Regions from separate parts of the Leucobacter allii genome, predicted to be linked through region 1. Evidence: riboswitches for the same ligand, from Rfam matches in the RefSeq annotation. Region 1 holds a riboswitch; the other holds the start of a gene.
What was found. Region 1 has a riboswitch for glycine ahead of MUN78_RS11765 (L-serine ammonia-lyase). Riboswitches for the same ligand answer to the same signal wherever they lie in the genome.
Positions count from the first base shown of each region.

Region 2: linked by a shared signal. The riboswitch ahead of gcvP (aminomethyl-transferring glycine dehydrogenase) and the one ahead of MUN78_RS11765 (L-serine ammonia-lyase) in region 1 are both predicted to bind glycine.

Region 1 is NZ_CP095045.1:2,534,377-2,539,050, reverse strand. It holds tRNA gene MUN78_RS11770 (tRNA-Lys) at 1-55, opposite strand, end outside; gene MUN78_RS11765 (L-serine ammonia-lyase) at 314-1,666, opposite strand; glycine riboswitch at 1,963-2,073, opposite strand; glycine riboswitch at 2,075-2,170, opposite strand; gene MUN78_RS11760 (hypothetical protein) at 2,431-3,060, shown strand; gene MUN78_RS11755 (APC family permease) at 3,224-4,674, opposite strand, start outside.
Region 2 is NZ_CP095045.1:2,276,308-2,280,981, forward strand. It holds gene gcvT (glycine cleavage system aminomethyltransferase GcvT) at 1-386, opposite strand, end outside; gene gcvP (aminomethyl-transferring glycine dehydrogenase) at 481-3,327, opposite strand; glycine riboswitch at 3,379-3,479, opposite strand; glycine riboswitch at 3,484-3,577, opposite strand; gene MUN78_RS10615 (amino acid permease) at 3,614-4,674, opposite strand, start outside.

The DNA of each region.
Region 1 (4,674 bases):
AACCCACGACCCGCGGATTAAAAGTCCGATGCTCTACCAACTGAGCTAGAGGCCCGTGCCTCACTAATCTACCGTGTTTTCGGGGAGGGGAATCCCGCCCCGGGCGCGAGCGGCGAAGGGTCGCGCCCGCCGAGCTCGGGCCGAGGTGCAGCTTGGGTGAGCGATGCGGCTTCGGTGAGTCGGGATCGTGCGGATCGGTGTGACGGAAGCCGCATCGCTCACCGAAGCGACGCCCAGACCCGAAGCGACGCCCAGACCCGAAGCGGCGCAGGATCCGCGCCGGATCCGCACCGTGCCGGGCCCCGATCCGCGCTCAGCATTCCACGGTGTTCACGCCGACGCCGACCCTCACGGCGAGGCCGCCGAGCGCGGTCTCCTTGTACTTGTCGCTCATGTCCTTCCCGGTCTCGCGCATCGTGGCGATCACCTGATCGAGGCTGACGTGGTGCGAGCCGTCGCCCATGAGCGCCATGTTCGCCGCGTTGACCGCCTTCCCGGCCGCGATCGCGTTGCGCTCGATGCAGGGGATCTGCACGAGACCGCCGACCGGGTCGCAGGTGAGGCCGAGGTTGTGCTCCATGGCGATCTCCGCGGCGTTCTCCACCTGCTCGGGGGTGCCCCCGAGCACCTGCGCGAGTCCCGCCGCCGCCATCGAGGATGCGGACCCGACCTCGCCCTGGCAGCCGACCTCGGCCCCGGAGATCGACGCCTGCTCCCGGTAGAGGGCGCCGACCGCGGCGGCGGCGAGCAGGAACTCCCCGACGACCTCCTGGCGCTGCGCCGCGCACCAGCCCGCCGCCTCCGGGTGGTAGTGCGTGGCGTAGAAGAGCACCGCGGGGATGATACCCGCCGCGCCGTTCGTCGGCGCCGTGACGACGCGCCCTCCCGAGGCGTTCTCCTCGTTCACGGCGAGCGCGACGAGGTTGATCCACTCCTGCCAGTACCGCGGATCCCGATCCGGATCGCGCTCGCTCAGCCGCCGATGCCACTCGGGCGCGCGGCGTCGCACGCCGAGGCCGCCGGGCAGGGGCCCCGTGCGGGTGAGCGCCGAGTTCTTGCAGGCCTCCATGACCTGCCAGATGCGGGCAAGGCCATCTTGGATATCCCGTTCCTCGTGCCGGCTCCGTTCGTTCGCGAGCATCACCTCCGCGATCGAGCGCCCGGACCCCCTGGCATGCGCGAGCAGTTCGGCGGCCGTGCGGAACGGATAGGGCTCCGCCGGGCCGGCCGCGGATTCGCCGGACTCCTCCTCGCCCTCCCGCACGACGAAGCCGCCACCGACCGAGTAGGCGAGCTCCTCGTGGAGCGGGGCGGCCGAGGCGTCGAGGGCCGCGAAGCGCATCCCGTTCGTGTGTCTCGGCAGCACGGTGAGGGGGCGCAGCACGAGATCCTCGACGCCGAAGTCGAGCTCGACCGTCGGGGACCCCAGCTCGGCGGCGAGCCGGACCGTCCCCTCCGAGCGGATCCGGGCGAGCGCCCGATCCGCCTCGTCGGGGAGCACGGTCCCGGGGTCGAAGCCCTCCAGTCCGAGCAGCACGGCGGTGAAGGTGCCGTGCCCGCGCCCGGTCGCCGCGAGCGAGCCGGTGAGCTCGACGCGCAGTCCGGCGACCCGGTCCACGAGCCCCGCGGCGCGCACTCGGTCGACGAAGCCGCGGGCGGCGCGCATCGGTCCGACGGTGTGCGAGCTCGACGGGCCGAGGCCCACCGTGAACAGTTCGAACACGCTCGTGCCCGATCGCGCCCGCGCGGGCGGGAGCGACGGGGCAGCGGGTGCCGTCGTGGAAGAGACGGCGGGGGAGGCTGCGGGTACGGTCGCCGGGGAGTCTGCAGGTGCGGTCGTGGAGTCTGCGGGTACGGCGGGGGAGGCTGCGGGTACGGTCGCTGGGGAGCCTGCGGGGGAGGCGGGAACGGCGGTCATGGGGTCTCCGAACGGGGTGCGCGTTCGCGCGGGCGGACTGGGATCCTCCCCGCTCTGTACTGGGACCTGAGAGATTCGAACGCCCCGTCCGTTCGCGACGAGCGCGTCCTTGCACCTTCGGTGAGCCGCGGCGTCGCGGCTGCTTTTCAGAGTTGCCGTGCTGCAGCGGTACGGGTGCCTGAGAGATTCCCGGGGAGGGCTTGCTCCTACGGCGCCGGGTCGCACGCCCCCGGACTCTCCCGCTGCGGCTCGATGGCCGATATTCACGTTGATTGCAGCCGACGATAGCACCGCCGCGGCGGATCCCCAAGCACCGCGCACGGCACGCGCCCCGGTCGGATCGGGCCCGCGCCCCGACGGTGCCGGGCCCGTGCCCGGGCCGCGTGACGGGATTCCAACCCGGCTCCCATGCGCGCGGGCTCCCGGCGGCGTAGACTCTCCGGGTCCGCGGGCGGCCGGAGATCGCGCACCATCCCGTGCGCCAGGCCCCGCGGAGACACCCGAGGAGTTCCGTGCACCGAGACCATCAGCGTCCCATCCTGCAGCCCACCGCCGATTTCGACTGGATCATCGGCTCTGACGAGCCCGGCGCGGCCCACCGCCTCGCTCAGGAGACCTCGTGGGCGCTGCTGGACCGGGTGCGACGCGGCGCCGATCCCCAGGTCGTCGAGCGGGTCGTCGGGCTCGCCTCGGGCGACGGCATCGACGACATCGCGGAGCTCTGGGCGGCGGAGGGCACGCACTCCCTCGCCGGCGTGCTCTGGCGCCTCTACCTCCTGCGTCGCGTCGTCGCCGCGGATCCCGAGGCGGCCGCCGACCTCTTCACGCGCGGGAGCGCCGCCTCGGCGACCATCGATCCGGTCGTCGCCGGCGCCGCGGAGCCCGTGACCCCCGGCTCGATCGCGGGGCTGTGCGACACGATCCTGCGCGGAGTCTTCGCGGGGGATCTCGGCGCCGCGCTCGATCGCGCTGCAAGCTACTGCCGCCTCATGGCGCTCGGCGCGGCCGACCTCGCGGACGCGCGGGACGCGCACGACGACGCGCACGCGACGCAGCTCACCACCCGGGCGCTGCGCTATTCGACGCTCGCGCAGGAGCTGCACGCGGGGGCGCGCCGCTGGCGGGACGGCACGCTCGCCTGACGCGCCCGGGCCCGAACCCGCCCTGGTGCGCGGAGGAGACTGCGGTAGAATCTCTCGTGCCGGGCCGCAGTAACCCCGGGCTCCAATTTTCGCCGCTTCGAGCGGCCTTCCGCCGAGAGGCGTTCTGCGGCTCGGTTCCTTCCTCTCCGGTCGACGACCGCACTCAGGCGACGTGCACCCACGGACGGCGCGTGTGATCGGGCTCCGCCTCCCGCAGCACCTCGCGCGTCATCGGCGCGATCTCGCCCTCGCCGAAGAGCAGGAAGCGGGCGAAGCCGGCGATCGGATTCCCCTCGTTCCACCGGAAGTAGACGTGCGGCGTGCAGCCGAGCGCGTCGCGCAGGTGCAGCGCGACCGCGGCGATGGCGTTCGGCACCGAACTGCTGCGCACCACGAGCACGCGGAAGCCGTGGCGTTCGACGCCCCGCACGAGCAGCTCGCCCTCGAAGTCCGAGCTGTCGGAGATCTCGACCTCGATGAAGAGCGCGTCGGCGTCGGGCAGGCGATGCGCGCGCCGCGCGTGCTCGAGCTTCGCGGCGTAGCGCTCCGCCGACAGATCGTCCGGCGTGTGGGCGATCAGCCGGAGCTGTCCGGGAGCCTCGATGAACGCCGCGGCCGAGGGCTCGAGGCGCACGGCGGTCGCGCGCAGCTCCGTCGACCGGAGGACGCGGGAGACGAGGCTCACCGCGAGGATCCCCAGGATGAAGCAGCCGGCGATCTTGATGCCGTCGGGCCGCTCGATGATGTTCGCGACCGTGGTGTACAGGAAGACGAGGCTCACGATCCCGAAACCGATGGTCGCCCCGCGCTCCTTCCGCGCCCGCGCCGTGAGCGTCACCGCGACCGCCGCCGAGGTGATGAGCACGAGCACGCCGGTCGCGTACGCCCCGCCCTGCGCGTCGACGCTCGCCTCGAAGATCACCGTGATCGCGAAGGCGACGGCGGTGAACACGAGCACGAGCGGCCGCGTCGCGCGCGCCCACGCGGGGGCCATGCCGTAGTGCGGCAGATAGCGCGGGACGAGATTCAGCAGGCCCGCCATCGCCGAGGCGCCGGCGAACCAGAGGATCGCGATCGTGATGATGTCGTAGACGGTGCCGAAGCCCTCGCCGAGATAGGCGTGGGCGAGGTAGGCGAGGGCGCGGCCGTTCGCCGCCCCGCCCGGCTGGAACTCGGCGGCGGGGATGAGGGCGACCGTTGTGATCGATGAGGTGACGAGGAAGCCGCTCATGATGAGCGCCGAGGTGGTGAGGAGGCGCCGCGCGCCCCGGATCCGGCCCTCGGGCCGCTCCGCGGTGTCCGCGGCGTCGCCGCGGATCTGGGGCATGACCGCGACGCCGGTCTCGAAGCCGGAGAGCCCGAGGGCGAGCTTCGGGAAGACCACGAGCGCGATCGCGACGACGAGCAGCGGATCGCCGTGCTGCGCGGTGAGCACGCCCCACCAGTCGCCGATCACGATCGGATCGGCCACGAGATGGCCGATCGCGACGACGACGACCACGAGGTTCACGGCGAGGAACGCGGCGACGAGCGCGGTGGCGAGCCGGATCGCCTCGCGGAAGCCGCGGAGGAAGACGACGCCGAGACCGGCGAGCAGCGCGAGCGTGATGACGA
Region 2 (4,674 bases), 260 kb from region 1:
CGCTCCGCGAGGGCCGCCGCGACGGTCCCGGCGTTGCCCGCGTTCGGCACGACGAGGAACTCCGCGTCCCCGAGCCGGTAGACGATGAGGTCGTCGATGATCCCGCCGTCCTCCGCGCAGATCAGCGAGTATTTCGCGCGGCCCACGGCGACCCTCGCGAGGTCCCCCACGAGTGCGCTGTTGAGGAAGACGGCGGCGTCGGCTCCGGTGACGCGCAGCTCCCCCATATGGGAGAGGTCAAAGAGCCCGGCCGCCTCACGGACGGCGCGGTGCTCGGCGAGCTCGGAGCCGTACCGCAGCGGCATCTCCCAGCCGCCGAAGTCGGTCAAGGTCGCGCCGAGCGCGTCGTGCTCGGCGCCGAGCGCGGTGCGCCTGGGGTCGCTCATGGTGTCCTGCTCTCGTCGGTCGGTGTCGTCGGGGTCGGGTGTGCGGGAGTCGGATTCGTCGGGGTGGGATTCGCGGGGGTCGCGGCTCGGCAGGTCATGCGAAGGCCTCGGGCGGCGGGCAGGAGCAGACGAGGTTGCGATCGCCGTGCGCACCGTCGATCCGCCCCACCGGCGGGAAGTACTTGTCGGCGCGGAGCGAGGCGACCGGGTACGCGGCCCGCTCGCGGGTGTATGCCCGGTCCCAGTCCGCGTCGAGCAGCGCTTCGGCCGTGTGCGGGGCGAGCCGCAGCGGCGAGTCGCCGAGGGGGCAGCGGCCCTCGGCGACGTCCGCGATCTCGCCGCGGATCGCGATCATGGCCGCGATGAAGCGCTCGATCTCGCCGAGGTCCTCGGACTCCGTGGGCTCGACCATGAGCGTCCCGGCGACGGGGAAGGCGAGCGTCGGCGCGTGGAAGCCGAAGTCGATGAGGCGCTTCGCGACGTCCTCGGCGGTGACGCCCGAACGCGCGGTGAGCTCGCGGAGGTCGAGGATGCACTCGTGCGCGACGAGGCCGGACTCCCCCGTGAAGAGCACGGGGAAGTGCTCGGCGAGCCTCGCGGCGATGTAGTTCGCGCTGAGGAGCGCCGTCCGCGTCGCCCGCGCGAGCCCCTCGGCTCCCATGAGCGCGATGTACGCGTAGGAGATCGGGAGGACCCCGGCGGAGCCGAAGATCGTCGCGACGACCGCCGCGCCGCCCGTCGCTCCCCCGCCGCGCGGATCGCCGGGGAGGAACGGGAGCAGGTGCTCGGCGACCCCGATGGGGCCGACGCCCGGGCCGCCGCCGCCGTGCGGGATCGCGAAGGTCTTGTGCAGGTTGAGGTGCGACACGTCGCCGCCGAAGCGCCCGGGCTGCGCGATGCCGACGAGGGCGTTCATGTTGGCGCCGTCGATGTAGACCTGTCCGCCGGCGGCGTGGACGAGCCCGCACACCTCGTGCACGTCCGTGTCGTAGACGCCGTAGGTGGAGGGGTAGGTGATCATGATCGCGGCGAGCTGGTCGCGATGCGCCTCGACCTTCGCGCGCAGATCGTCGAGGTCGATGTGCCCGGAGTCGGTGTTCCGCACGACGACGACGCGCATCCCGGCGAGCACGGCGGAGGCCGCGTTCGTGCCGTGCGCCGAGGCGGGGATGAGGCAGACCGTGCGGTCCGCCTCGCCCCGTGAGCGGTGGTAGCCGCGGATGGCGAGGAGGCCGGCGAGCTCGCCCTGCGCGCCCGAGTTCGGCTGCAGCGACATGCCGGCGTACCCGGTGATGGCGACCAGTCGGCGCTCGAGCTCCGCGATGAGCTCGCGCCAGCCGACGGTCTGCTCGGCGGGCGCGTACGGGTGGATGCCCGCGAACTCCGGCCAGGAGATGGCCTCCATCTCGGCGGTCGCGTTGAGCTTCATCGTGCAGGATCCGAGCGGGATCATCGTGCGGTCGAGCGCGAGGTCGCGGTCCGCGAGGCGGCGCAGGTACCGCAGCATCTGGGTCTCGGAGCGCACGGTGGCGAAGATCGGGTGGCTGAGGTAGTCGCTCGTGCGGGCGAGCGCCGGCGGGAACGCGGCGCCCGGCGCCGGCGCGCTCGGCTCGGCGGCGCCGAAGGCGCGCGCCACGGCGGCGATGTGCGCGGCCGTCGTGGTCTCGTCGGTCGAGACGCCGACCGTGCCCGCATCGATGCGGCGCAGGTTGATCCCGGCCGCGGCCGCGGCCGCGATCACCGCGTCGGCGCGGCCGGGGACCTCGGCGACGACCGTGTCGAAGAACGAGGCCGAGGCGAGCGGGATCCCCGCGGCGGCGAGCGCCGCGGCGAGCGCCCTCGCGTGCGCGTGCACGCGCTCGGCGATGGCCCGGAGCCCCTCGGGGCCGTGGTACACGGCGTACATCGACGCCGTGATGGCGAGCAGCGCCTGCGCGGTGCAGATGTTGCTCGTCGCCTTCTCCCTGCGGATGTGCTGCTCGCGGGTCTGCAGCGCGAGCCGATAGGCCTGTCGGCCCGCGGCGTCCCTGGACACGCCGACGAGGCGGCCGGGGAGCGAGCGCTCGAGCCCGGCGCGGACCGCGAGGTACGCCGCGTGGGGGCCGCCGAAGAAGAGCGGCACGCCGAAGCGCTGGGTGCTGCCCACGGCGACGTCGGCGCCCTGCTCGCCCGGCGGCACGATGAGGGTGAGGGAGAGCAGATCGGCGATCACGGTCACCATCGCGCCGCGCTCCCGCGCCGCGGCGATCGTCGCCGCGTGGTCGACGACGGCGCCGCGGTCGCCCGGCTGCTGCAGCACGATGCCGAAGAGCTCCCCCTCGGGCAGCCCGGCGCCGAGGTCGGCGACCTCGACCTCGAAGCCAAGCGCCTCGGCGCGGCCCCGGATCACGGCGATGGTCTGCGGGAAGAGCGCGGCGTCGAGCACGGCCTTCGCGGTGGGCGACGCCTTGCCGGCGCGGCGCATGAGGAGCACGGCCTCGGCGGCCGCGGAGCTCTCGTCGAGCATCGAGGCGTTCGCCACGGGCAGCGCCGTGAGGTCGGAGACCATCGTCTGGAAGTTCAGGAGCGCCTCGAGGCGTCCCTGCGAGATCTCCGGCTGGTACGGCGTGTACGCGGTGTACCAGGCGGGGCTCTCGAGGACGTTCCGACGGATCACCGGGGGCGTGTGCGTGTCCGAGAAGCCCTGCCCGATCATCTGGACCATCGGGGTGTTCTTCGCCGCGAAGCCGCGGAGCTCGGCGAGGATCTGCTCCTCGCCGACGCCGGCGGGGAGGTCGAGCGGACCGTCCATGCGGATGGCGCTCGGGACCGCGGCGTCGACGAGTTCGTCGAGCTCGGCGTAGCCGAGGCGGTCGAGCATGGCCCGCACATCGGCGGGGGCGGTCACGCCGATGTGCCGGTCGGCGAAGGCGCTGGCTGGAGGGGTGGGGCTCACGAGGATCTCCGAGGGGACGTCGTGCGGGGCACGAAGCGGACGAGAGGATCCTCCCCGCTCTGTGATGGGTACCTGAGAGATTCGGATGCGCCCGCCCGGGCGGGCGCATCCTTGCACCGTCGGTGAGCCGGCGCTCGCGCGCCTGCCGCTTTCCAGAGTCGCCGTGTCGTGACGGTACGGGGGCCTGAGAGATTCCCGGGGAGGGGTTGCTCCTACGGCGCCGGGCGCTCGGCCCGGGCTCTCCCGCCATGACGTGATGGCCGGTATTCAGATGTGCTGCTGCGGTCTCACTCTACACGGCGCGCGGCCGATCGGGATCGCCGGCGGCGTCCGTGCCGTCGAGCGCCAGGAGCTCCTCCTCGACCTCCCCGCCGTAGCCTTCGCGCTGCGGGTCGCCGTGGAGCCCGCCCGAGACCGCGTACTCCTCCTCGGGCGAGAGGATGAGGCGGTGGCGGGTGTAGAGCCCGAAGATGAGCAGGCCGACGACGTAGACCACCACGATCGCCACGATGGCCGGACGGAAGGTCTCGTTGAGCAGGAAGCCGAGGAAGATGAGCGCCGAGATCACGGCCGCCGCCGCGGCGCCGAACACGCCCCAGGGGCTGCGATACGGTCGCTTCGCATCGGGGTACTTGCGGCGCAGGATGATGAAGGACAGCATCTGCATGAAGTAGGCGAGCACGGCGCCCCACACGGCGATGTTCAGGACGACGGCGCCGCCGACGCCGCTGTCGCCGCCCGTGAGCTCCACGATGACGAGCGCGGCGAGGCCGATGATCGCCCCGGCGATGAGCGCGACCCAGGGGGTCTGGCGCGAGCCCGTGAGCGAGAGGAACTTGGGGTAGTAGCCCGCGCGGGAGAGGGAGTAGAGGTTGCGCCCGTAGGCGAACATGATTCCCTGCAGCGAAGCGAGCAGGCCGAACAGCGCGAAGAGGGCGAGGAGACCGGCGACCCAGGCGAGATCGTCGCCGAGGATCGCGCGGAAGCCGTCGAGGAGCGGCTCCCCCGCGACACCCGTGGCCTCGGCGCCGAGCACGGCGGTGTTGAGCAGGAGCACGAGGAGGCCGGTGACGATGAGGGTGCCGCGGGCCCAGAGGCCGGCGCGCGGGATGTCGCGGACGGGATCGTGCGACTCCTCCGCAGCGAGGGGCAGCTCCTCGATGCCGAGGAAGAGCCACATGGCGAAGGGCAGCGCGAAGAGGATCGGCAGCACGCCGTGCGGCAGGAAGGCGGACTGCCCGGGGTCGGGCGCGATGTCGAGGAGGCTCCCCCAGTTCACGGTGCCGCTCGCGAACGCCATGACGGCGAAGAGCACGAGCACGCCGATCGAGACGAAGGAGACGACGATCGCGA